3 regions of the Blautia sp. HCP3S3_B11 genome follow, and region 1 is predicted to be linked to each of the others. Evidence: riboswitches for the same ligand, from Rfam matches in the RefSeq annotation. Region 1 holds a riboswitch; each other region holds the start of a gene.
What was found. Region 1 has a riboswitch for FMN ahead of ACTNC0_RS03175 (LysR substrate-binding domain-containing protein). Riboswitches for the same ligand answer to the same signal wherever they lie in the genome.
Positions count from the first base shown of each region.

Region 2: it holds a riboswitch for FMN, as region 1 does, so the genes downstream of both, ACTNC0_RS04730 (ECF transporter S component) here and ACTNC0_RS03175 (LysR substrate-binding domain-containing protein) in region 1, are expected to answer to the same signal.
Region 3: it holds a riboswitch for FMN, as region 1 does, so the genes downstream of both, ribD (bifunctional diaminohydroxyphosphoribosylaminopyrimidine deaminase/5-amino-6-(5-phosphoribosylamino)uracil reductase RibD) here and ACTNC0_RS03175 (LysR substrate-binding domain-containing protein) in region 1, are expected to answer to the same signal.

Region 1 covers NZ_JBQHVP010000003.1:92,700-100,973, reverse strand. The annotation lists gene atpC (ATP synthase F1 subunit epsilon) at 1-323, shown strand, start outside; gene ACTNC0_RS03200 (pyridoxal phosphate-dependent aminotransferase) at 1,028-2,215, shown strand; gene ACTNC0_RS03195 (sedoheptulokinase) at 2,212-3,564, shown strand; gene ACTNC0_RS03190 (hypothetical protein) at 3,804-4,289, opposite strand; gene ACTNC0_RS03185 (Rrf2 family transcriptional regulator) at 4,632-5,066, shown strand; partial or broken gene ACTNC0_RS03180 (pyridoxamine 5'-phosphate oxidase family protein) at 5,277-5,668, shown strand; FMN riboswitch at 5,693-5,804, shown strand; partial or broken gene ACTNC0_RS03175 (LysR substrate-binding domain-containing protein) at 5,851-6,633, shown strand; gene ACTNC0_RS03170 (LysE family transporter) at 6,723-7,307, shown strand; gene ACTNC0_RS03165 (MMPL family transporter) at 7,453-7,719, opposite strand; gene ACTNC0_RS03160 (MMPL family transporter) at 7,731-8,274, opposite strand, start outside.
Region 2 covers NZ_JBQHVP010000005.1:18,378-26,651, reverse strand. The annotation lists gene ACTNC0_RS04780 (peptidoglycan amidohydrolase family protein) at 1-186, shown strand, start outside; partial or broken gene ACTNC0_RS04775 (manganese catalase family protein) at 285-383, opposite strand; gene ACTNC0_RS04770 (spore coat protein CotJB) at 387-662, opposite strand; gene ACTNC0_RS04765 (spore coat associated protein CotJA) at 659-982, opposite strand; gene ACTNC0_RS04760 (MBL fold metallo-hydrolase) at 1,548-2,348, shown strand; partial or broken gene ACTNC0_RS04755 (4-hydroxythreonine-4-phosphate dehydrogenase PdxA) at 2,480-2,902, opposite strand; gene ACTNC0_RS04750 (hypothetical protein) at 2,990-3,427, shown strand; gene ACTNC0_RS04745 (hypothetical protein) at 3,526-3,714, shown strand; gene ACTNC0_RS04740 (DUF5684 domain-containing protein) at 3,787-4,236, opposite strand; gene ACTNC0_RS04735 (hypothetical protein) at 4,917-5,408, shown strand; FMN riboswitch at 5,530-5,663, shown strand; gene ACTNC0_RS04730 (ECF transporter S component) at 5,819-6,454, shown strand; gene ACTNC0_RS04725 (NUDIX hydrolase) at 6,670-7,284, shown strand; gene ACTNC0_RS04720 (glycoside hydrolase family 3 C-terminal domain-containing protein) at 7,357-8,274, shown strand, end outside.
Region 3 covers NZ_JBQHVP010000014.1:93,983-102,256, forward strand. The annotation lists gene ACTNC0_RS12390 (diguanylate cyclase domain-containing protein) at 138-428, shown strand; gene trpS (tryptophan--tRNA ligase) at 500-1,561, opposite strand; gene ACTNC0_RS12400 (AAA family ATPase) at 1,833-3,323, shown strand; FMN riboswitch at 3,409-3,523, shown strand; partial or broken gene ribD (bifunctional diaminohydroxyphosphoribosylaminopyrimidine deaminase/5-amino-6-(5-phosphoribosylamino)uracil reductase RibD) at 3,769-4,877, shown strand; gene ribE (riboflavin synthase) at 4,858-5,505, shown strand; partial or broken gene ACTNC0_RS12415 (3,4-dihydroxy-2-butanone-4-phosphate synthase) at 5,584-5,742, shown strand; gene ACTNC0_RS12420 (ketopantoate reductase family protein) at 5,824-6,735, shown strand; gene pckA (phosphoenolpyruvate carboxykinase (ATP)) at 6,839-8,274, opposite strand, start outside.

The DNA of each region.
Region 1 (8,274 bases):
CTGTCAGTGGTGATCTGGCTATTCTTGCCAGACACTGTAATTACTGTACTGCCCTGGGAATGGGTGAAGCCAGTGTGGTAATGGAAGACGGCAGCAGACGAACCGCAGCCTGCATTGGTGGAATGCTTTCTGTTATGAACGGAAAGTGCCGTGTCCTTGCAACTACCTGGGAGTGGAAAGAGGATATTGATGAGCAGCGTGCGCAGGAAGCTAAGAAAAGAGCTGAGGAGATGATCGCCAAAGGTGGTTTGACTGATCATGATTATAAGATTGTGGAGGCTAAGCTGCAGAGGGCGTTGGTGCGTTTGAGTGTGAAGAACTGAGAAAATAAGAGTTATTAAAAGACTGACAGGAAATCCGGGAGGGGAGACTGTCGGTCTTTTTTGTTTGTGATATGGTTTTTTGGGGATATAGTGGGAAGAATTTGAGGGAGGGATTTGAAGGAGGGACGCATAGAAAAGGGACGCATAGAAAAATAATTTATTTCATGTGCGGTTTCGGACATTAAGATATTCTAAGCTGCTCAAAATCTGCTAAAGGCATGAGAAAAATGCCACAAACTCGCTTCGCTCAGACAGTGTGTCATTTTTCTCATAACGCAGATTTTGACCAGCTAAGAATATCTAAATATCCTGCAAATGCACATGAAATAAATTATTTTTCTATGCTGGTAGTTGGAGATTTTAAACACACTGGCAGGGACTTATTTGATTTGGTGTTGCTGTTCACGTGCTACTATCCCGCGAGGAGTTTTTGGGGTATGAATATGCCAAAATCCCGATACATATAAGTCAAAATTCCATTGATGCGGGTAATCTGGAATTTTGGTTACATTACTGTAAACGGAGCGAACGGCAACGATTCGGTTAAAAAGATGAAGCATAGTATATTGTCGCACATTGACACTTTACCATGATGAGGTTAAAATAAGGATAGATTATGCGACTGTAAGAGAAAGTGGGCAGTTGCGATATTATTTTGAATTTCGGTGGTTTGCCGGGATTATTTGGACAGGAGCGAATATGTTATGATAGCAGAAAAAATGAAACCTTATGTAAAAAATAATTCAGCCATTCGTATGATGTTTGAGGAGGGAAACCGTCTCAGAGCCATCTATGGGGCAGACAAAGTTTATGATTTCAGTCTTGGGAATCCCAGTGTTCCGGCGCCGGAGTGTGTGAAGGAGGCTATTATTGATCTGGTGAACGAAGTGGAGCCGACAGTGCTGCATGGTTATATGAGTAATGCAGGATTTGAGGATGTGCGCCAGATGATAGCGGAATCTCTGAATCGCCGCTTTGGGACAAAGTTTGCGGCGAAGAATCTGATTATGACAGTTGGTGCAGCCAGCGGTCTGAATGTGATTTTCAAGACGATCCTGAATCCAGAGGAAGAAGTGATTGTTTTTGCACCATATTTTCTGGAATATGGTGCATATGTGCGCAATTTTGATGGCAAGCTTGTGGAAATCTCTCCGGATACAACCACATTCCAGCCGAATCTTGAGGAGTTTGAGCAGAAGATTACGGCAAAGACAAGGGCAGTGATCGTAAATACACCTCACAACCCGACCGGTGTTGTATATTCCGAAGAAACCATTAAGAAGCTGGCTGCAATTCTTGAGAAAAAACAGCAGGAATTCGGCAGTGTGATTTATCTGATTTCTGATGAGCCATACAGAGAGCTGGCTTATGACGGTGTAGAGGTTCCGTATCTGACAAAATATTATGACAATACTATTGTTGGCTATTCTTACAGTAAATCTCTGTCCCTTCCGGGAGAGCGTATTGGTTATCTGGTAATTCCGGATGAAGCAGATGGCAGTGAAGAACTTATCACTGCAGCAGCTATTGCCAACCGTACCATCGGATGTGTCAACGCCCCATCCCTGATGCAGAAGGTGATTGCCAAATGCGTAGATGCAGAAGTGGATGTAGCTGCATATGACAAGAACCGCCTGGCATTGTATAATGGTTTGAAGGAATGCGGATTCGAGTGTATCAAACCGCAGGGTGCATTCTACCTCTTTGTGAAATCACCGGTAGCAGATGAAAAAGCGTTCTGCGAAGCTGGAAAGAAATATAATATTCTCATGGTTCCGGGAAGTTCCTTTGCCTGCCCGGGTTATGTGAGACTGGCTTACTGTGTATCCTATGATACAATCATCAATTCCCTGCCGGAGTTTAAGAAACTGGCAGAGGAGTTTGGACTGTGAAAACGGCGGGGATTGACATTGGGACAACAACGATAAGCGGTGTTGTTCTGGAAAAAGAGGAAAACGGACTGGCAAAGATTCTGGAGGCAAAAACTGTAGAGAACGGTTGCTTTATCGAAACCGGAAATGAATGGGAAAGAATACAGTATGCAAAAGAAATTGTAGAAAGAGCAGTGAATCTGCTGGATTATTTCCTGGAGAAGTATCCGCATGTTGAGCGGATTGGGCTCACAGGGCAGATGCATGGAATTGTCTATGTTGACAAAGAAGGAAATTGTGTCAGTCCGTTATATACATGGCAGGATGCCAGAGGAAGTATCTGCGATGGAGATCAGATTCCTTTAACAGAAGAAATCCGGGAAAGATGTCAAATCCATGCTGCTTCAGGATATGGGCTTGTCACACACATTTATAATATCAGACATAATCTGGTTCCGGATTCGGCTTTGAGCTTCTGTACAATCATGGATTATTTTGGAATGTATTTGACAGGGCGTAAAAAACCATTGGTACATGTGAGCAATGCGGCAGGTTTTGGATTCTTTGACAGCCATAAGATGTGCTTTGAAAAAGAAAAACTGGCTGAAATGGGAGTGGACGTAAATTGGCTGCCTGATGTCTGTACGGGAATAGAAAAATTGGGTACATACAGAGGACGGACAGTTACAACAGCAATCGGAGACAACCAGGCAAGCTTCCTTGGAGCAGCAGGTGATGAGGAGAATATATTACTGGTCAATATGGGAACCGGCGGACAGATTTCTGTTCTTTCCAGTCAGTATTTTTCGGGAGATGGAATTGAGGCAAGACCTTTCCTAAATAGGAAGTATCTGCTTGCAGGAGCATCTCTGTGTGGCGGCAAGGCATATGCGCTTCTGGAACAGTTTTTCCGAAAAATTGTAAAAGAAGCGACCGGACAGGAGCAGCCATTATACAAAGTAATGGAAAAGATGGCAAGAACAGGGAGAGACCAGAATAGTGAAAGAACTGAAAGTCGAAAGATTAAAGTTGAAACAACATTTGACGGTACGCGGGTAAATCCGGAAAAAAGCGGCAGTATTACCCAGATCTGTTCCGAAAACTTTACACCTGAAGATTTTTGCTATGGTGTTCTGAAGGGAATGAGCACAGAACTGTATCAGATGTATATGACTATTCAGAAAGGAATCGGCATAAAGATCAGGCGTATGATTGGTTCCGGGAATGGATTGAGAAAAAATCTGGTACTGTGTGAAATTATTGAAGATATGTTCAAGGCAGAACTTGTTCTGGCAGAATGTGAAGAGGAAGCTGCGACAGGAGCGGCAATGAGCAGTAGTATGTATAACTATAGCAACTCCACCAGATAATAAAATGAAGCAGTGAAGTGGATTGTGAATATCCGATTGACTCATACGATTTATAATCTGTTTTGCTTCTTTTGGAGAGTAATAAGTATCCGGATCCATATTTGTAAGAAAATCCTGAAAAATTTGCAGCATAAAAGGTTCCGTGATCGAAAAACACATATGCGCCCCTGAATTTGTCTGGTAAGTGAGTGAACAGGTATTTCCGCAAAGACACATGCGGAGATTTTCAGACAGATGATTCAGAGGTTTTTTAAGATTCGATAGGCACCATCATTGCAGCATTGAGCTATTTCACGGAGAATACGAATTCGCTGTTCAATGGTCAGAGGATGATAAAATGTTGATGGAATTTCTTCAAATAAACCTTCCTGCAGAAAACGTGTCATTCCATATTCTGTAAAATATATGATAAATTTTCCATCTTTAATTCGCTTTATATTATCAAGGAACAAAGCATCAGCCATGGATATAACTGAATCAGTCATGGGAAGCTCATAATTAAAAATATCTTTCAGCAGATCTTTGCGCAGGAAAGGAAGAATACAGGCTTCCGGCTGAATGTCTAATATTACATCAGCAGAACTTCTCGAATTGGAAACAAACTGAAACAGAGATGGTAAATCATCTGCAGCCAGTGGAAAGGTCTGAAATACAGACTGACACAGATCCTGATGTGAACGAAACAAATTCCATAATGCCTGTAAAATGTCTGGATCCTGATACAAAATTCCCATCTGATAATCAGAGGAACCGGATGGAATGTGCGGATTCCAATGTCAATATGGATAGTATCAGCAGAAACAGGGTATCTGCTGTCGGAACAGAAAAAGTTTCAAAATAAATCAAAAAATATTGATGAAGTCTACTAATCAGTGTATTTTCGTTGTATAATGATTTTATCGTACAGGGTCACTTTCCTTTGTAATGTTTTGGTCAAACTCATTATACATCAGAAAGCCCTGTACGATATTTTTTTATGAAAAAGTTGTAAAGTGGTGAACAATAATGTAACCATTGAAATTACATCTGCTTTTTGATATGATTACTGTCAAAGAGAGGTGTTTATAATGCAGATTTCAAGCAGATTTACAATGGCAATCCATATGTTTGCCTGTATAGATACATTTTCGGATCAGAAGATGACTAGTGATTTTATGGCAGCAAGCATTGGAACTAATCCGGTGATTGTTCGTAAAATATTGCAACAATTAAAGGCTGCTGGTCTTATTGAAGTTGCAAGAGGGACAGGCGGTGTGACAATTACCAGACCATTGGAGCAGATTACATTCCTTGATGTGTATAAAGCAGTGGAATGTGCACCAGATGAAGAACTGTTTCATTTTCATGAAAATCTCAATCAGAAATGTCCGGTAGGAAAGAATATTCACCATGTTCTTGATAAGAGACTGTTAGAAGTACAGAGGGCCATGGAGGAAAAGCTTTCAGAAATGACACTTGCTGATGTGAAAAAAGATATTGCAGTGTATACAGAGGAAGAGTAGCCTACAGAAGGCTTCGGATGAGTGATTATATCATCACAATTTCCGAAGCCTTTTTCATTTGTTGTAATCAATGTAAAACCGTTAAAGGAAGTTGTAACAAAAAAAGTTACAAAAAATGATGTAACTGTTGATATTATATCAAACAAATGATATAGTACAAACATGAGATGTAACAAACAGTGTTACAACAAATTAAGGAGGTAATTTAAAATGCAGAAAGTAGTAGAATTTTTACAGAAAAATCCAGTTCAGTATTTAGCAACAGTCGGAAGAGATGGAAAGGCAAAATGCCATTCATGTTCTGCTTTGAGCAGGATGGAAAGCTTTGGTTCTGTACAAACAACACAAAGGATGTTTACAAGGATATGTTAGCAAATCCTGAAGTAGAAGTTTCTGCTTCTTCGCCAGAATATGCATGGATTCGTATTCATGGTAAAGCAGTATTTGAGGACAACAAGAGTGTAAAGGAAGGATGCATGAATAACTCTATCGTTAAGGGACAGTACCAGACAGCAGATAATCCTATTTTTGAGGTATTCTATCTTGAAAATCCTCATGGTGTAATCGCAGATTTCTCTGGAAATCCACCTTATGAATTTTAATAATAGGTAATCAACAGAAAAAATTACAGTCTTCGGGGCAAGGTGTAATTCCTGACCGGCAGTATAGTCTGCGAGCAAAAGCTGATATGGTGCAATTCCATAACCGACGGTAAAGTCCGGATGAGAGAAGATATGATAAAACAAGTCCCGCAGGAAATCCCGTCCTGCGGGCTGTTTTAAATTCAGGCATCACCATTTTTCTCCGCAGCAGAACAGGAATTACTCTGACAAAAGAAGGTACTGAATTTCTCGGTTATGCCCGTCAAGTGATACAGCAAATGGAGCTGTTGGAGGATCGGTATATTACAAACCTGCCAGAGAAGGTGACATTTGGAGTATCTTCTCAGCACTATACTTTTACGGAAAACGCTTTTGTGGAATTAGTCAAGCGCTTTGGACAAGAACGATATGCCTTTTATTACAATGAAACCGGAACACATCAGATATTGGATGATGTGAAAAATCGTGTCTGTGATTTGGGCATCCTTTATTTATCACATGAAAACGAAGTCGTCATGCGGAAAGCGATAGAGGAAAATCATCTGGTGTTTACCGAGCTATTTGCAGCAAAGCCTCATGTTTTTTTGCAAAAAGATCACCCATTGGCATCGAAAAAAGTAGTTTCCGTTCATGACCTTGCACCTTATCCACGGTTAAACTTTGTGCAGGGAGAGTATGAATCTGTCTATTTTTCAGAGGAACTATTCAGCTCCATCCCGGTGGATAAGGAAATCCGGGTCAATGACAGAGGGGCTATTGTCAACTTCATGCTTGGACTGAATGCCTATACTATTTCCAGTGGTATTTTCCCGAAATATTTGAACGGAGAAAATATCATCTCCGTTCCGCTTGCAGAAAATGAGACAATGCATATTGGATATGTGCTGAATGAACATCAGGAATTAAGCGAACTTGGAAAAAGCTATCTGGAAGAATTGCGGAAATACGCTCCAGTCAATCCATAGTCATAGGATATGGATAATCATATAAAATAGGTGTTATGTATGCACCGCTGTCTGCTGATATAATAATAGCAGAAAGGTGGTCGATGATTATGCCTATGGCGGTACTGAGCAATTTTCTGATTTATTGCATTATAAATGCCTTTACGCCTGGACCGGGAAATATTCTGGCATTAAATACCGTAACAAACTATGGATATAAAAAAGGAAAGCCGCTGTTCTTTGGAATTTTTGCAGGCTACTATGTAGTGCAAATCTTATGTGCAATTTTTGTATATGGGGTTAATTCTTTGCTTCCGAATGTAATGGAAGTGATGAAGTACATCGGAGCAGCCTACATCCTGTGGCTTGCGATTCATATTGCTTTCAGTAAGCCGACCTCAGAAAACACAGAGCAATCCGCATCGTTTCTGAAAGGCTTCATGCTGCAATTTGTCAATGTGAAGATCTATATGTTCGGAGTTACCGCACTAACGGGTTATGTTTTAGGATATATGTCCTCTTTTCCGGCTTTGCTGTTTTTTGAGCTGGTTATTGCAACGATCGGAACGATCGCAACCTGTACTTGGATTGGCTTGGGCGTACTGATTCAGAAGTTTTATCTGCGGCATTTCCGTGTCATTAACATTATCCTTGCACTAACATTACTGGAGTGCATTTGGGGAATGTTAAGATAATTGTTGCTTTGAACGCAATTCTAATTAATAAATTCAAGTTTGAAAAATTGAGAAATCGTAAAATTGAAGAAAAAAGAAAAGCACAGTTCTTCTTAGCTTATCGGGAACTGTGTTTTTCTGTAAATAAATACTTTTAATTAGCCGATTACGGCATGCAGATACCATCTGATAGATACAAAAAGCATGGAAGTACAAACAGCACTGCAATCATGGAAAAAACAGTTCCTCTTCCCAGAAAATAGCCAAGCTGTGACAATAGTCTATGGGTAGAAATAACTCCAAGCAGAGTTCCAACTGTTGCCATTGTAATTCCGGAAGTCAGTACAGATACCGTAACATTGGAAACAGTCTCCACAATACTTTCCTTTTTATTAAGCGTCTGTCTGTTTTCTTTATACCGTTCAGTAAACAGAATTGCATAATCTACAGTGGCACCCGGCTGGATGGAACTGATAATAAGATATGCAATATAGAAAATCGGATTACCACTAACATAAGAAACAGCCAGATTGCAGTTTCAATGGTCAGTACCAATATAATCGGAAGTATGAGAGATTTCATTGTAAACAACAATACTATAAAAACTGCGCCAATTGTCAGCAGATTTACTTTCATCATATCTGCCGTGATGGTATCCATCAGATCATAAGTACTTACTCCTTCGCCTGCCAGATAATATTCATCTGGATAATACTGTTCTGCAATTTTTCTGATTTTTTTTACCAAAGCAAAAGTTTCTTTCCCTTCATAATCAGCCGACACATTCATCGCAATACGGTCATATTTTTCAGACTGAAGTTTTGTCAGAAGCTCCTTGGGAATAGAACTTGCAGGAATTGCCGGGCCTATCATTTTCCGAAGTGCTGTTATGGAATTCATCTGTGGAAGAGCCTCAAGTTCATCCAAAAGCTTCTCTTCTGTTACAGTGTTATCCTTTGGAACCATAAGCACATAATTGTCGCTTTTT
Region 2 (8,274 bases), on a different contig from region 1:
TACAGTGCAGCCGGAAAGACTCAGGCGAAAATGTTCCCGGTGATTAAAAAGAATGCGGTTGTAGATGTGATGAAATACACCGAAACCGTAAAGGGCAAGAAGTGGTACTTCATCCGGATCCCGCATCCGACAGAAGGGTTTGTTTTTGAATTTGTTCCGGCAGGGTATTTCAAAAAGCTTGTTTAACCTGTATAATATATAAAAAAGAGCCACAGGATTTTACTCCTCTGGCTCAACAAGATATTGTATCATTTTTCGGTATTTTTATATTATAGGGTATTGCTATCCGGGCCACCATACTGGCTCATGATATACTGTGCGATTTTTGCGTTCGGCTGTGTAATATTTACCGGATATTGAAGTCTTTTTTCATAATTCCACATAAACTATCTGCACGCTCCTTCCTTTTCCCATGGGAATGGCTGTTCCATCCATTTCCAGATGGTTTCTTCACTTTGGTCTGTACTGTCAATAGTAAGAGGACCAAACATTTCAGCATATTCTTTTAAGAGTTTTTTTCGTTCCTGCACAAGTTCTCTGCAATAAACAAGCGCTTTCTCATCACAGGGATGTGTATCGAGATATAAGTGCATATCATTTACTGCAAAGCTGACCTGATCAATTCGTTCTAACATCTGTCGCTTTGAACAATTCTGCCTCATCTGCGCGCACCTCTCTTTCCGCAAAATGGCTTACATAGCTGTGGAAAAACAGTTCCCACGTTCAATGCATATTTTAAAGGATAATTTTCTATAAATTCCTGACATGGTACATAGGCCATTGCAGGTTCCAGATGCTGCAAATGAGAAAACATTTCATGACTTTTTCCATTACTTCCAGGCATTATACAATTACAGTTCTCTCTGGTTTCATTTTCTCTATTTTTACAGGAATATCCCTGATCATTCATTTTTCTGTCTACAGGTTGAGGTCTGTTCATGCCACAGGTTCTGTTATACGGTCGGCCGCATGAACGTCCCATGTGATAATTCTCCATAAACATTTCCTTTCATTATTATAAATCTGTTTACTCTATATTTTATGTCATGTTATGAAAATCGTGACCAGTGTGCCGACAAGTTGATTCTTGAAACAATCTTGCAGGATAAATTTTTTTATTTCAAGGCGTAGGAGAGAGGCGTAGCGGTGGCTACGGCGACCGACGACAACGCGGAAATAAGAAATTTAGACGTAAGATTGTTCAAGAAATCAACTTGTCGGTACACTAGCTGTATATGGATTTTCATAATTACGACAAACCATATCTTTTGCGTTAGTTAAACCAGATATTGTAATTTGGTTGCTGTTCGCACGCCACTATCCCGCGAGGTGTTTTGGTATGCATATGCCAAAATCCCGAGACATATAAGCCAAAATTCCATTGCAGTAGGCAATCTGGAATTTTGGCTGCGTTACTGAGAACGAAGTGAACAGTAATGTAATTTGATTTTGACAGAGATATAAAAATTACTATATATTAAAGAAGAAAAATGTTATACTACATGGGAAACAGAATTCAGACGAATAGCCAGGAGGTACTATATAAGATGAAGCTTACAATACTGGGAACCGGAAATGCAAAAGTAACGAAATGTTATAATACCTGTTTTACATTAAACGAGGATAAAGAATATTTTATGATAGATGGCGGCGGTGGAAGCACCATTTTGAAACAGTTGGAAGATGCCGGAATCAGCTGGAAGGATATCCGTACGATTTTTGTTACGCATAAACATATCGACCATCTGCTGGGAATTATCTGGATGCTCCGTATGTATTGCCAGGGAATGGCAAGAGGACAGTTTGATGGTGAAGTAGTAATCTACGGACATGACGAAGTGATCTGCCTTCTGAAGCAGATGTCCCAGATGCTTCTGACTGCAAAAGAAACCAAATACATTGGTGAGAAAGTACATCTGGAAGAAGTAAAAGATGGAGAAGAAAGAATGATTCTGGGACACAAGGTAATATTCTTTGATATTCTTTCTACAAAAGCAAAACAGTTCGGATTTTGCATGGAATATGCAGACGGAAAGAAACTGACCTGCTGTGGAGATGAGCCATATAATGAATGTGAACATAAATATGCAGTGAATAGTACCTGGCTTCTCCATGAGGCATTTTGTCTCTTTTCACAGGCAGATAAATTTAAACCTTATGAGAAACATCATTCCACAGTAAAGGATGCCTGTCAGCTCGCACAGGAACTGAATGTTGACAATCTGATTTTGTATCATACAGAAGATAAAAATATCTCCAGACGAAAAGAACTCTACACAGAGGAAGGAAAACCATATTATAAAGGAAATCTTTTTATCCCGGATGATCTGGAAATCTTTGAATTGTAATATAAACGGATAGTGAATTACAGCCCATACATTGCTGCATATTAAAAATGAAGTGATAATGCTACTAAGAAATATATATATTGCTAATTCTATTTTTATGATTTTGTGAAAATATAGCCGGACATATTCACAGACAAATACATCTGTCTACGGTACAATGATAATACACTGTTATAGCGTCCCTGTAAAGCCTGGTGGAAAACAGAATCAGCTTCGATCGGTTCTGTTACAGGATAACCCTCTGCCTGAAGTTCTTGCACAGCAGGGATTACTTCTGTCTGTTCCTCGGTTCAGAGAATACCATGTTCGCCGCAGTGAGGATTCAGACCTGCAATTGCCATGGTTCCGTCTTTGACACCTAATTTTTTGAGTACCTCAAGACTGTGTTTTACATAATCTTTGATACGTTCTTTGGTTACCATATCACAGGCCTTTCTCAGAGATACGTGACGGGAGAGGAAGAAAATTCTCATACCATGAACTTCAAACATGGTAAGAGGGTCTTCTGTACCTGTAAGTGCACCGAATATCTCTGTGTGTCCGATGTACGGAACACTTTTAAACCTATTATACGAAGGTGTTGATCTGGACGAGCTTTGTGTAGCTACATACCTTGTAGGCGCAAAAAAGACGAAGAGATCGTGATCAAAGCACAGATCATCGGTATCGAGCAGACAACAGGTTCCTGGGTAGACGTACCGGAAGAAACAGATGAGGTAAGAGCAAAATACGCATCTAAAGTAATCGGCATCTATGAAGTACCTGCTTTCGAGAACCAGATAAACGTAGATATCCAGGTTGCACCGGACGGAATGTGTTTCTACATCCTGAGAATCGGATATCCGGTAGTAAACATCAAGAACAACATCCAGCTGTTACTCGCAACGATCACAGGAAACATCATGTCAATGCCATTCCTGAAACTCCTTGACATCGACTTCCCGGAAAGCTTCGTAAAAGACTTCCAGGGACCGAAATTCGGTATCGAAGGAATCCGTAAATATCTTGGAGCAGAGAACAGACCGCTGGTCAATCGGATATTCGCAATCCGCTTTCGCTACTTGCTCATAACCGAATAACTGCTCCGCAGTTTATCAGGAGGGGCTTGTACCCCTCCTGATACAAGCAAGTCCCACCCACTGCTTATTGCTTCTCGCAATTGAAGCAGGGGACTTACTTGATTCGGTTAAACAACATGATCAAACCATGTACAGGATATACTCCTGAAGTTGGTGCAAAACTGTTCTTCGAGGCGGCAGCAGGCGGACTTGAACCGATTTTTGACGGAGATGTGAGTAACAGGTATGAGGTGGTTGATTTCTGCTGTGAAACGGTAAAAGAGTATTTTGATAACAGAACTTTATAATAGGCTGTAGCCTGTATGAGATGAAAAAATCCCCAGAACATAAGCTCTGAGGATTTTTTATTATGCGTATTTTTATTTATCTGCCCCATAATATCTGTCATCGCCGAAGCCAAGGATCAGCATGAAGATTGGCGGTAAGAAGATAAGGCCAATGGCGAATCCTGTGCCTCTGCCGAAGGCTCTTGCAAGCTTAATGCTGTACACAATACTGATGATGACAAGTATGATTTTGATCAGTATGACAAGCATGTAGACCGTTAAGCTTTCGCTTATTTCCAGAGTTCCCTGCAGATAAGAAGATATGATTCCCAGGATGAGAGTCAGCCAGAAATATGCGGGCTGCCATGCGATTTTATAAGAAATATAATCGCCATATATTGGAATAATACTTTTCCATCCGTCCTCTCCTGCTTTGGTAAAGATTCTCCAGTTGGCAATGATCTGCAGAAGCCACCATGCGAATGCGATCATCAGATACATACCGCCCAAGAGCATCAGACTACTGACAGCTATAAGTCCCATTTGTGTGTTCCCCCATTTCTTTTTATGAGATATGATACATGTATCATTGGTGTAGAAGTGTAGTTGAGAACTATGTTTGTTCTCCTGAAGTATTTATGCTAAACCCATTAAAGCATATTCTCAGGAGTTCGTCAATTATCAAAGAAGATTATAAATTTTATATTCGATAGTTGGCTACGTTACTGTAAGGAACAAAAATAACATTTGTTCATAAGTGAGAAAATTATTGTTGCTGTGGCGTAAAACATATACTGCCAGTGAATGAAAAGCTGATAAGAGAAGGGTATAATGAGTGTAATGAAGAATGAGTGAATTGGAAGATGACCATTGACTGATATAGCGAAATCTGATAGATGAAAAAGAACAGCAGTATTCTGTTTATTATAATGGAGAACTGGATAATATTTTCGAGGATGACACGGTAGAAGTAACCAGTCTACCGTTGAGAAAAAGTTTATTTGGGAATACCAATGGCGGGGAAATGCAGGTTGTTGTATTAGCAGACTGCAAGGTCAATAATATTAATCAGGCAGAGTGAGTTTATTAAACTCTTTTGCTTGATTTGTGTTATAATTCTTTTATAGCGAATAAATTGCAGATCAAACAGGGAGGAAATCACTATGCGAAAGAAAATGAAACAGATATGTTGTATATTATTATCCTTGATAATGTGTTTAGGTATGCCAATACCAACAGTGGCAGCTTCGTCAAAATATAAAACTGCTGTTGCAAGTTACAGGCAGTTGATCTGGCAGTCTGGAGGAGACTACAAGATTGTAGATCTCGATGGAAACGGAGTGCCGGAACTAGTAGTATATAATAGTTCAAAATGGGCTAACGAAGTATATACATATAATGTAAGTACAGGTAAAAAGAAATGTGTAAAAAGTGTTAGCGTAGGAAAAGGATATAATATGCGGGCACAGTATTCTAAGAAAAAACATCAGGTAGCATTACCTACAGCTAATACAGGTGGAAATTCCTTATATATCTATAAGATTAAAGGACAGAGTGCAATAAAATCACTGGAAGCAGAATATCTTAATGGCCGTTATGGAAGATTTGATCCGGCGTACAGACAGGGATATAAGATTAACGGAAAAAGAGTCAGCTATGCAACATATAAAAAGAAAGTTTCTTCTGCTCTTAAAGGATTTATATCTATAGGATAATCCAGTTATTGTAATTGCAAAAATATCGGATATTGTTCAAAGTTTGGTAAAACTCAGAAAAAAATCACAAATGATATTGAAATAAATGCCTGTATGTAGTATAATCAGACGCAGATAAAAGAAAATTCTTCGGGGTTGTGGTGATCAGCATCAGCTGAGATTCCCTACCGGCGGTTATAGTCCGCGACCCGCTTAGGCGGCTGATCTGGTGGAATTCCAGGACCGACAGTATAGTCTGGATGAGAGAAGAACACGCGATATTTACCATACGTGCTCATTACCCCGGATATATAATCCGGGGTTTTTTATATGTTGAAGAAAATCTTCATTATATAAAAAGCTTGTGGAATTTTCTTTTAACAGGATATGAGATATATCCATAAAGAATAATTTCAAAGGAGAGAAACAGTATGAGTGAACAGGTATTAAGAAATGGAAATGCGATGGCGAGAAGTAAGACGAGGACTATCACACAGATAGCCATGCTTGGCGCTATCGCAGGAATTTTAATGAATCTGGAGTTTCCGCTTCCTTTCCTGGCACCGACTTTTTATCAGCTGGATTTTTCAGAAATCCCGGTACTGGTTGGCTCATTTGCAATGGGACCGATCGCAGGTGTACTGATCGAGTTGGTGAAGATTCTTGTGCATCTGGTAACAAAGGGCTCTATGACAGCAGGTGTAGGCGATGTGGCAAACTTCATCTTTGGATGTACATTTGCAGTTCCGGCAGGTCTGATCTACCGTTACAAATCTGTTAAGAGCAGAAAACATGCAGTGATCGGAATGGCAGTTGGAACCGTACTTACAGCAGTAGTTGCATGCTTTATCAATGCATTCGTGTTACTTCCGGCATACGGAAAGGCTTTTGGAATGCCGGTAGAAGCATTTATCGAAATGGGAAGTGCAGTACACAGTTCTGTAAATAATCTTCTTACATTTGCAGCAATGATCATTTTCCCATTCAACATATTCAAATATGCTCTGACATCCCTGATCGTATTCCTGATCTATAAGAGAATCCGTGTAGTTCTCAAGGGAGATTGATTTTATATCTGATAAAGAATAAATTGGCAATCCAATAAATAAAAAAGAAGAACAGTCGTATGATGAAAAATCTGTGGCTGTTCTTTTTATGTGCAAAAAATAATTACGGAAATTTTCAGACAGACTTAAAAAAGATACGATAATATGGTAAGATAAAACAGACGATATAAACATCAGAATGTGAGGTTTATGAATAGCGAAAGGAAGTATCCATTATGGGACAGATACATAATATTGAGAAACTGACAGACTGTAAATTTTTGAATTTGTATCATTTAAATGCAACAAGCATTCACAACATTCCTGTGTCATATTTTGTGGCATCCCGTGCGAAGAGTATTAACGAATTAAAAATAAAAACAGGTAAAAATACTCCGGATGGTGTAATTATTTACAGTCTTTACGGAGAGAAAAAAGACAGGGTTGTATTGGTACGTCAGTACAGATATGCAATCGGCGGATACATCTATGAATTCCCGGCAGGTCTGGTAGAACCGAACGAAGAATTCCATGAGGGTGCAGTAAGAGAAATGTATGAGGAAACAGGACTGAAATTCACACCGCTGAAAGTAGATCCTGCATTTGAGAAACCTTATTTCACAACGGTTGGCATGACAGATGAATCCTGCGCAACTGTTTATGGATATGCGGAAGGTGAAATCAGTAAAGATGCACAGGAAGACACAGAGGAAATTGAAGTTGTACTTGCTGACAGAGAAGAAGTAAAGAGGATTCTGCGTGAAGAAAATGTAGCAATCATGTGTGCATATCAGCTTATGCATTTCCTTCGGGATGAAGAACCTTTTGCATTTTTGAAGGAAGAACTTTAACCAAATCAGGCAAGTAGCGAAGCGGATGATTTTATCTGCTTGATTAAGGAGAATTAAGGGAGGATTAAAATAATGGCAAAATGGCAGAGAAGCTTTTTTCAGCCGGTGCTTCCGCTGGGAGAAGATGGACGGAGAGTTACAGGAAGTAAAGAACACATTGCACTTTCCAGAATGGCAGCAGGAGAGGGAATGGTCCTTCTGAAAAATGAGAAAAATACACTTCCGATCCGGAGAGGGACGAAAGTCGCACTCTTTGGTAAGGGTACTGTAGACTACGTAAAAGGCGGCGGAGGAAGTGGCGATGTAACTGTAGAATATATCCGTAATCTTTATGAGGGCATGAAGATTAAAGAGGATGAGGGAAAAGTAGAAGTTTTCGATAAACTTGCGAAATATTATGAAAAAGATATTCAGAAACAATACGCAGATGGTGCAGTACCAGGTATGACAGTTGAGCCGGAGCTCCCGGATGAACTTCTGAATGAAGCGCGAGAATATACAGATACTGCAGTAATTGCCATTTGCCGTTTTTCAGGCGAAGGATGGGACAGAAAATGTGAAGCAGCACAGGATGGATACGTTCTTGACGGAGAGGAAAAAAGAAACTCCGAGTTGTCAGCGAAGATTTTTGAAAACGGTGATTTCTGCCTGACAAATGCAGAGAATGCCATGGTAGAGAAAGTAAAGAAAGCATTCCTACATGTAATCGTAGTGATGAATGTTGGCGGTATCGTGGACACGAAATGGTTCAGAGACTGTGATGAGATTCAGTCAGTACTGATGGCATGGCAGGGCGGTATGGAAGGTGGTCTTGCAACAGCAGATATACTTTGTGGTGATGTTAATCCATCTGGTAAATTATCCGATACTTATGCAAAAGATCTGGAAGATTATCCATCCACAGCAAACTTCCATGAGTCTGCATTCTATGTAGATTACACAGAAGATATCTATGTGGGATACCGTTACTTTGAAACAATTCCGGGTGCA
Region 3 (8,274 bases), on a different contig from region 1:
ATGGAAAATTGGTAGCAGAAAATCTGGAATCTGCAGAGTAAATGGTAAAGATTTGGTTAAAAATAAGTTGAAACAACCAAAATATATTGAATGAATAATAAAAATATTGTAAAATAAAACGAAAAAGCCAAAATTTTTTGAAAGGAAGAATCGGCGGAGATGAGTTTAGTGCAATGATTCCCGGAAATGATGAAGACGGACAGTGGATTCGTGAACTGATTCAGAAGAAAAGTGCGGCATTTAATAAAGATTCCGATAAAGCGTATTATGTGGAATTATCAGTGGGATACACGATAGTTACATGCAGTAGCGGACTGGCAATCTCAGATGAACTGAAAGATGCCGATAAAGCTCTCTATGAGGAAAAAAAGAAACGAAGAAAATCTGTAAAGAAACAACTGGATTTAGAAAAAATAGTAATAAAATAATGCTAAGCAAAGAACAGGTTCAGACACGAATAATATATTTCGTATCTGAACCTGTTTTATATCCTGGGAAATTATTTAATCAGGCTATTATCGTCAAAGTAGTTGATCTGCATAGCAGAACGTACATCATGAAGTGTCTGAGCAGCTTTTGCCTCAGCAGCTTTACTTCCTTCTTTGAGGATATCATATACATCATCGAGATGCTGTTCCCAATGTTTACGTCTTTCGCGGATTGGAGAAAGCTCTGCCTGAAGTACTTTGTTCAGGAATTTCTTAACTTTAACATCACCCAGACCGCCACGTGTATAGTGAGCTTTCAGTTCATCCAAGTTCTGATATTCTGGCAGGAATTCTGCGAAATATTCCGGTTTGCAGAATGCATCCAGATAAATAAATACAGGGTTTCCTTCCACATGTCCCGGATCTTCCACGCGAAGATGATTCGGGTCTGTGAACATGGACATAACCTTCTTCTTAACATCTGCTTCTTCATCTGAAAGGTAGATGCAGTTTCCGAGAGATTTGCTCATTTTTGCTTTTCCATCAATACCTGGCAGACGTAAGCATGCTTTATTGGATGGCAGAATAATCTCAGGCTCTGTCAGAGTTTCGCCATAAACAGTATTAAATTTGTGTACAATCTCCTTGCACTGCTCGAGCATTGGAAGCTGATCTTCGCCAACCGGAACAGTAGTAGCGCGGAATGCAGTGATATCTGCAGCCTGGCTGATCGGATAGCAGAAGAAACCGACAGGGATGCTTGCCTCGAAATTACGCATCTGGATTTCGGCTTTTACTGTAGGGTTACGCTGTACACGTGCTACAGTAACAAGGTTCATATAATAAAAAGTAAGCTCTGTAAGCTCCGGAACCATGGACTGGATAAAGATAGTGGATTTCTCAGGATCAATGCCGCATGCAAGATAATCCAGGGCAACCTGAAGGATGTTCTGGCGAACTTTTTCAGGGTGTTCAGCGTTATCTGTTAATGCCTGTGCATCTGCGATCATAATATAAATTTCATCATATAAGCCGGAGTTCTGTAAACGAACACGCTCGGATAATGAACCAACATAATGTCCAACATGAAGGCGGCCTGTTGGGCGGTCACCGGTTAAAATAATTTTGCTCATTTTGCTCTCCTAAAAGTAAATTTCGATTTTCCAGAGAGTTTCTGGAAATTCTCAGTTACTATTATTATAAGGCCTGTGAATGTTACCGTCAATGATTTTGGGGGAATAAATCAGGATATAATTTATTGAATATTTATGCAATAAATACATTTACAGAATTGATTAAAAGAAAAGATTCTGCTAGAATAATAAATAGCTTCCGACAGGATTGCAGAGATGTGTAATAGAAATATGTCATGCATTGCATGATAAGATAAAAGGAGTATTTACCATGCCAGTATTTGATTTCAGCGGTGCTTCAGACAAGAAAACAGGCGTACAGTCTGAATGTACCTACACTACGTTCCAGTCCAATGAAAAGGAGACTTCCCCTGAGAAACCGATCATGATCTTGGATAACAGCAGCCGTCAGTGGAAACATCATTCCTGCGGTATTTTTACTAATCCGATCAAACGTACATCCTTTGAATTTAAAGAGGATGACGGCGTTTTCAGTGCAGATATCATCAGTATTGATTCAAGATTTGTAAGTCTTTTGAAATGGCTTGGGGAGAATCATATCAATGTGCGCCTTTCAGGAGAGAATAAAGAGAATGGTTATGCAGTTTATAAGATTCGTGAGACTGCTTTTGGCGGCGGCACGAAACTTTCCGCAGAGGACGGATTTCTTCAGTTTATGATCGAGAGACTTCTTGCAAGCAGTGCACCTGCAGAGATTGTTGAGGATGAAGATGAGGAAGAAACAGGGGACGAGATGAAGCTGACAAGCATTCAGAGCATCACTGATTTTATGACCTGCGCAGGCAGAACCCTGCCGGATAATATCCGTCTCTGGGCGAGAAGAAACCTTGCAGTTGCCCGTTCACACGAAGTATCTCCGGAGGAGAGACGTCATGCTCAGAGAGCACTTTCCATCATGATGAATGTACAGTGGAAGAGCAATTACTTTGAAGCAATCGATCCTCAGGAAGCCCGCAGGATCCTTGATGAGGAACTCTACGGAATGGAATCTGTAAAGCAGCGTATCATTGAAACAATCATCCAGATCAACCGTACCCATACACTTCCTGCATACGGACTTCTCCTTGTAGGCCCTGCAGGTACAGGTAAATCCCAGATTGCATACGCAGTTGCCCGTATCCTGAAACTGCCTTGGACAACTCTGGACATGAGTTCCATCAATGATCCGGAACAGCTTACAGGAAGCTCCAGAATCTATGCAAACGCAAAGCCCGGAATCATCATGGAAGCTTTCTCAGCAGCAGGAGAATCCAACCTTGTATTTATTATCAACGAGCTTGATAAAGCAGCGTCAGGCAAGGGCAACGGAAACCCTGCAGATGTACTTCTTACTCTGCTTGACAACCTTGGATTTACAGATAACTATATGGAATGTATGGTGCCCACAGTGGGCGTTTATCCAATTGCTACGGCAAACGATAAATCCCAGATCAGCGCACCTTTGATGTCCCGTTTCGCGGTGATCGATATCCCGGATTATACATCAGAAGAGAAGAAGATCATCTTCTCCAAATACGTTCTTCCGAAAGTCCTGAAACGCATGAGCCTGAAAGCAGAAGAATGCGTAGTAACAGAAGACGGTCTGGATGCCATCGTTGAATTGCATAAAAATACAAGCGGTATTCGTGATCTGGAACAGGCAGCAGAGCATATCGCAGCCAATGCCCTGTACCAGATCGAAGTAGATCACCTGACAGGTGTGACATTTAATGCAGAGATGGTAAGAGGGTTACTTTCCTGAAAAAAATCTTGACACGGATAAAGGTTGAGAGTATACTGTCAGACATCAGCAAGGTAAATTGCAAAAATTGCTGATAAAAATAAAATAAGATCTTCAGGGCAGGGTGCAATTCCCTACCGGTGGTAAAGCCCACGAGCCATAAGGCATGATTCGGTGCAATTCCGAAGCCGACAGTACAGTCTGGATGAAAGAAGATGACAGTAGAGATACAGAAGAATTAACTGATCTGTGAAAGCTGACTGCTCTGGAATAATAAGTTTATTCCAGAGCTTTTTTATATCATTTGAAGTAATTTCAGTGATGAAATAAAGAGTCAGATTCATTCATATCAAATATTAATTACCAGGCCCTGGATGTTGAAAAAACACCGGGGCTTTATTTTATGGAATTTTTATGGAATTGTTATAAAAGAACAGGAGATGATGGATTGAAAAACACAACGGATATGGAACAGGACAGGCAGTATATGAAAATGGCTTTGGAACTGGCGCAAAAAGGAATGGGTTTTACAGCACCTAATCCGATGGTGGGTGCTGTGATCGTTAAAAACGGAAGAATCATTGGTCAGGGATATCACAGAAAATACGGTGGACTCCATGCGGATAGAGAAGCTCTGGCAGCATGTACGGAAGAACCCGAAGGTGCATCTATATATGTTACTTTAGAACCCTGCTGTCATTATGGAAAACAGCCTCCATGCGTGAATGCAATCCTGGAGACCGGAATCAGACGCGTGATCATCGGATCATCAGATCCTAATCCGCTGGTTGCAGGAAAAGGAATCCGGATTTTGAAGGATCATGGAATTGAAGTAACAGAAAATATTTTAAAAGAAGAGTGTGATAAATTGAATGAAGCATTCTTTTATTACATCCAAAATAAAAAACCGTATGTGGTCATGAAATATGCAATGACTATGGATGGAAAAATTGCCGCTTATACAGGTGAATCCAAATGGGTGACAGGAGAAGCTTCCAGAATTCATGTACAGAAACAGCGACTGAAATATACAGGAATTATGGTTGGGGTGGGAACTGTGCTGGCAGATGATCCGATGCTCACCTGCAGACTGGAAAACAGCAGAAATCCTGTGCGTATTATCTGCGATTCCCATCTGAGAACACCACTGACATCTAAGATTGTAAGAACAGCAAAGACAATTCCTACAATCCTTGCAAGCAGCAGTAAAGACCAGCAGAAGATAAAGAATTATGAAGAGCTGGGATGCCAGGTTCTGTATGTTCCGGAGAAAACGGACACATAGATTTAAACAGATTAATGGAACTTCTGGGAGCTGCAAAGATAGACAGTATTTTGCTGGAAGGAGGGGGTTCTTTAAACTGGTCAGCACTGGAAAGCGGTATTGTTCAGAAAGTTCAGACCTATATAGCACCTAAACTTTTTGGAGGCGAAGAAGCAAAGACGCCGGTGGAAGGAAAAGGATTTCCTGATCCTGCCAGCGCAGTATTATTAAAAAACAGCGAAATGATCAGACTGGGAGATGATTTTCTTATAGAGAGTGAGGTGAAGAGAAATGTTTACGGGAATTGTTGAAGAGCTGGGAACTGTAAAAAAAATAAAAAAAGGAGCAAATTCAGCGGTATTTACGATACAGGCAGAGAAAATACTGGATGACCTGAAAACAGGAGACAGCGTAGCTGTAAATGGAATCTGCCTTACTGTAACTGCATGTCTGGAAAATGGTTTTACAGCAGATGTGATGCACGAGACATTGAACCGTTCTGCGCTGATTCAGCTTTCACCGGGGCAGCATGTAAACCTGGAAAGGGCAATGCCTGCAAACGGAAGATTCGGAGGACATATTGTTGCAGGGCATGTAGATGGAACGGGAAGAATCACAAAAATCCACAGAGATGATAATGCTGTATGGTACACGATTCAGACCTCAGACCAGATCATGAAATATATAGTCATAAAAGGTTCTGTAACAATTGATGGAATCAGCCTTACAGTGGCAAAAGTTTCGGAAAAAGATTTCTCTATCTCTGCAATTCCTCATACAGTAAAGATTACAGTTCTCGGAGAACGTAAAGAAGGGGATATGGTTAATCTTGAGACAGATATTATTGGAAAATATGTGGAGAAATTAATAACACCTGTGAAAGAACAGCCATCAAAAAGCAATATTACAAGAGATTTTCTGAGTAAGTATGGATTTTGACCAGATCAGATAAGCGGCCAATACGGATGATTTTGCCCGGTTAACAGCAGAAAAATATAGCGCATAAGGAGAGAAATAATGAACAGATTTGATTCAGTAGAAGAAGCTCTGGAAGAACTTCGAAATGGAAAAATTATTCTGGTAACGGATGATCCGGACAGAGAAAATGAAGGAGATTTTATCTGTGCGGCAGAGTTTGCCACAACAGAAAACATTAACTTTATGGCAACTCATGGAAATGTATAATTATGCTGAAGAAAGAGTCCAATTATGCTATGATATAAGAAAAGAATCATGAAAGAAGGGCATAAAACGAGGATGAAATACGTAATCATCGGAGCCGGAGGAACCGGCGGTGTTACCGGATATTATATGAAGAAAGCAGGGAAGGATGTAACCCTGATCGCAAGAGGCGAACACCTGAAAGCAATCCGGGAACAGGGGCTTACCTTAGAAAAAATGTGGGATAAAACAGAAGAAACAATCACTATCCCGGCTACAGATATGGAACATTACACAGACCATCCGGATGTGATTTTTGTCTGTGTGAAAGGCTATTCTCTGGATGAAACTATTCCGTTTATCAGGCGGATCTCAAAGAAAACAACCATCGTAATTCCTGTTTTAAACATCTATGGAACCGGTGGGAAGATGCAAAAACAACTTCCTGAACTTCTTGTAACAGACGGATGTATCTATGTCTCGGCAAACATTAAAGAATCAGGCAGACTTCTTCAGCATGGACAGATCCTGCGCATTGTATTTGGCGTAAGAGACAAAGCAGAATTCAGATCAGAACTGAGAGAAATCCAGAAAGACCTCTGTGACAGCAACATTGACGGGATTCTTTCTGAGAATATCCGACGCGAAGCACTGGAGAAATTCTCCTACGTATCACCAATCGGTGCAGCAGGACTCTACTATCATGCAACAGCCGCAGATTTCCAGAAAGAAGGCGAAGCCAGAGAACTCTTTAAAACCATGATAAGAGAAATCGCAACACTTGCAGAAGCCATGGGAATCCCGTTTCAGAAAGATATGGTAGATGTAAACTTAAAAATTCTCTCCAACCTTGCACCGGAAGCAACTACCTCTATGCAGAGAGACATCATGGAAGGAAAACAGTCTGAAATTGATGGATTAGTCTATGAAGTAGTAAGAATGGGTGAAAAATATCATGTTCCGATACCGGCATATGAGAAGGTGGCAGAGAAACTTAAAGCATTATAAAGACATCATTTATAATTTTATTGTCTGATATTTGAAACAGTACAAAAAAGGGATGCGAATCATTCGCATCCCTTTCGTATCATTTGGACAATTTAAGTTATAATTATAACTGAGGACCAGCTGCAACAAGTGCTTTACCAGCAGCGTTTCCTTCGTATTTAGCAAAGTTCTTGATGAATCTTCCGGCAAGATCTTTTGCTTTTTCTTCCCATTCAGAAGCGTTAGCATATGTGTCACGAGGATCAAGGATACCTGTGTCTACGCCGTTAAGCTCTGTAGGAACTTCGAAATCGAAGAATGGGATTTTCTTAGTAGGAGCGTTAAGGATATCTCCGTTAAGGATTGCATCGATGATACCACGAGTATCTTTGATGGAGATACGTTTTCCTGTTCCGTTCCATCCTGTGTTAACCAGGTAAGCTTTCGCTCCGCTCTTTTCCATTTTCTTAACAAGTTCTTCTGCGTATTTTGTCGGATGCAGTTCAAGGAATGCCTGTCCGAAGCAAGCAGAAAATGTAGGTGTAGGCTCTGTGATTCCACGCTCTGTACCAGCAAGTTTAGCTGTGAATCCAGACAGGAAATAGTACTGAGTCTGAGCTTCTGTCAGGATAGATACTGGAGGAAGTACTCCGAAAGCGTCTGCGGACAGGAAGATTACGTTCTTAGCTGCCGGTGCAGAAGAGATCGGGCGAACGATGTTTTCAATGTGGTTGATCGGGTAAGATACACGAGTATTCTCTGTTACGCTCTTATCTGCGAAATCAATCTTGCCTTCAGCATCAAGTGTTACGTTCTCAAGAAGAGCGTTACGTTTGATCGCATTGTAGATGTCCGGCTCAGATTCTTTGTCAAGGTTGATAACTTTAGCGTAGCATCCACCTTCAAAGTTGAATACGCCGTTGTCATCCCAGCCATGCTCGTCATCACCGATCAGGAGACGTTTCGGGTCTGTGGAAAGAGTTGTTTTACCTGTTCCGGAAAGACCGAAGAAGATAGCTGTGTTTTCGCCGTTCATATCTGTGTTTGCAGAGCAGTGCATGGAAGCCATGCCTTTCAGTGGAAGGAAGTAGTTCATCATAGAGAACATACCTTTCTTCATTTCTCCGCCGTACCATGTGTTTACGATAACCTGCTCTTTAGTTGTGATGTTGAACATTACAGCTGTTTCAGAGTTAAGGCCTAATTCTTTATAGTTTTCAACTTTAGCTTTGGAAGCGTTGTATACAACGAAATCTGGCTCGAAGTTTTCAAGTTCTTCAGCTGTTGGCTGGATGAACATATTTGTTACGAAATGTGCCTGCCAAGCAACTTCAACGATGAAACGGATAGCCATACGAGTATCTTTGTTAGCACCGCAGAATGCATCTACTACGAAAAGTCTCTTGTTGGAGAGCTCTTTTTTAGCGATTTCTTTTACTGCATTCCATGCTTCCTGAGTTGCAGGATGGTTATCGTTTTTGTATTCGTCTGTTGTCCACCATACTGTATCTTTGGAGTTCTCATCCATAACGATGTATTTATCTTTAGGAGAACGTCCTG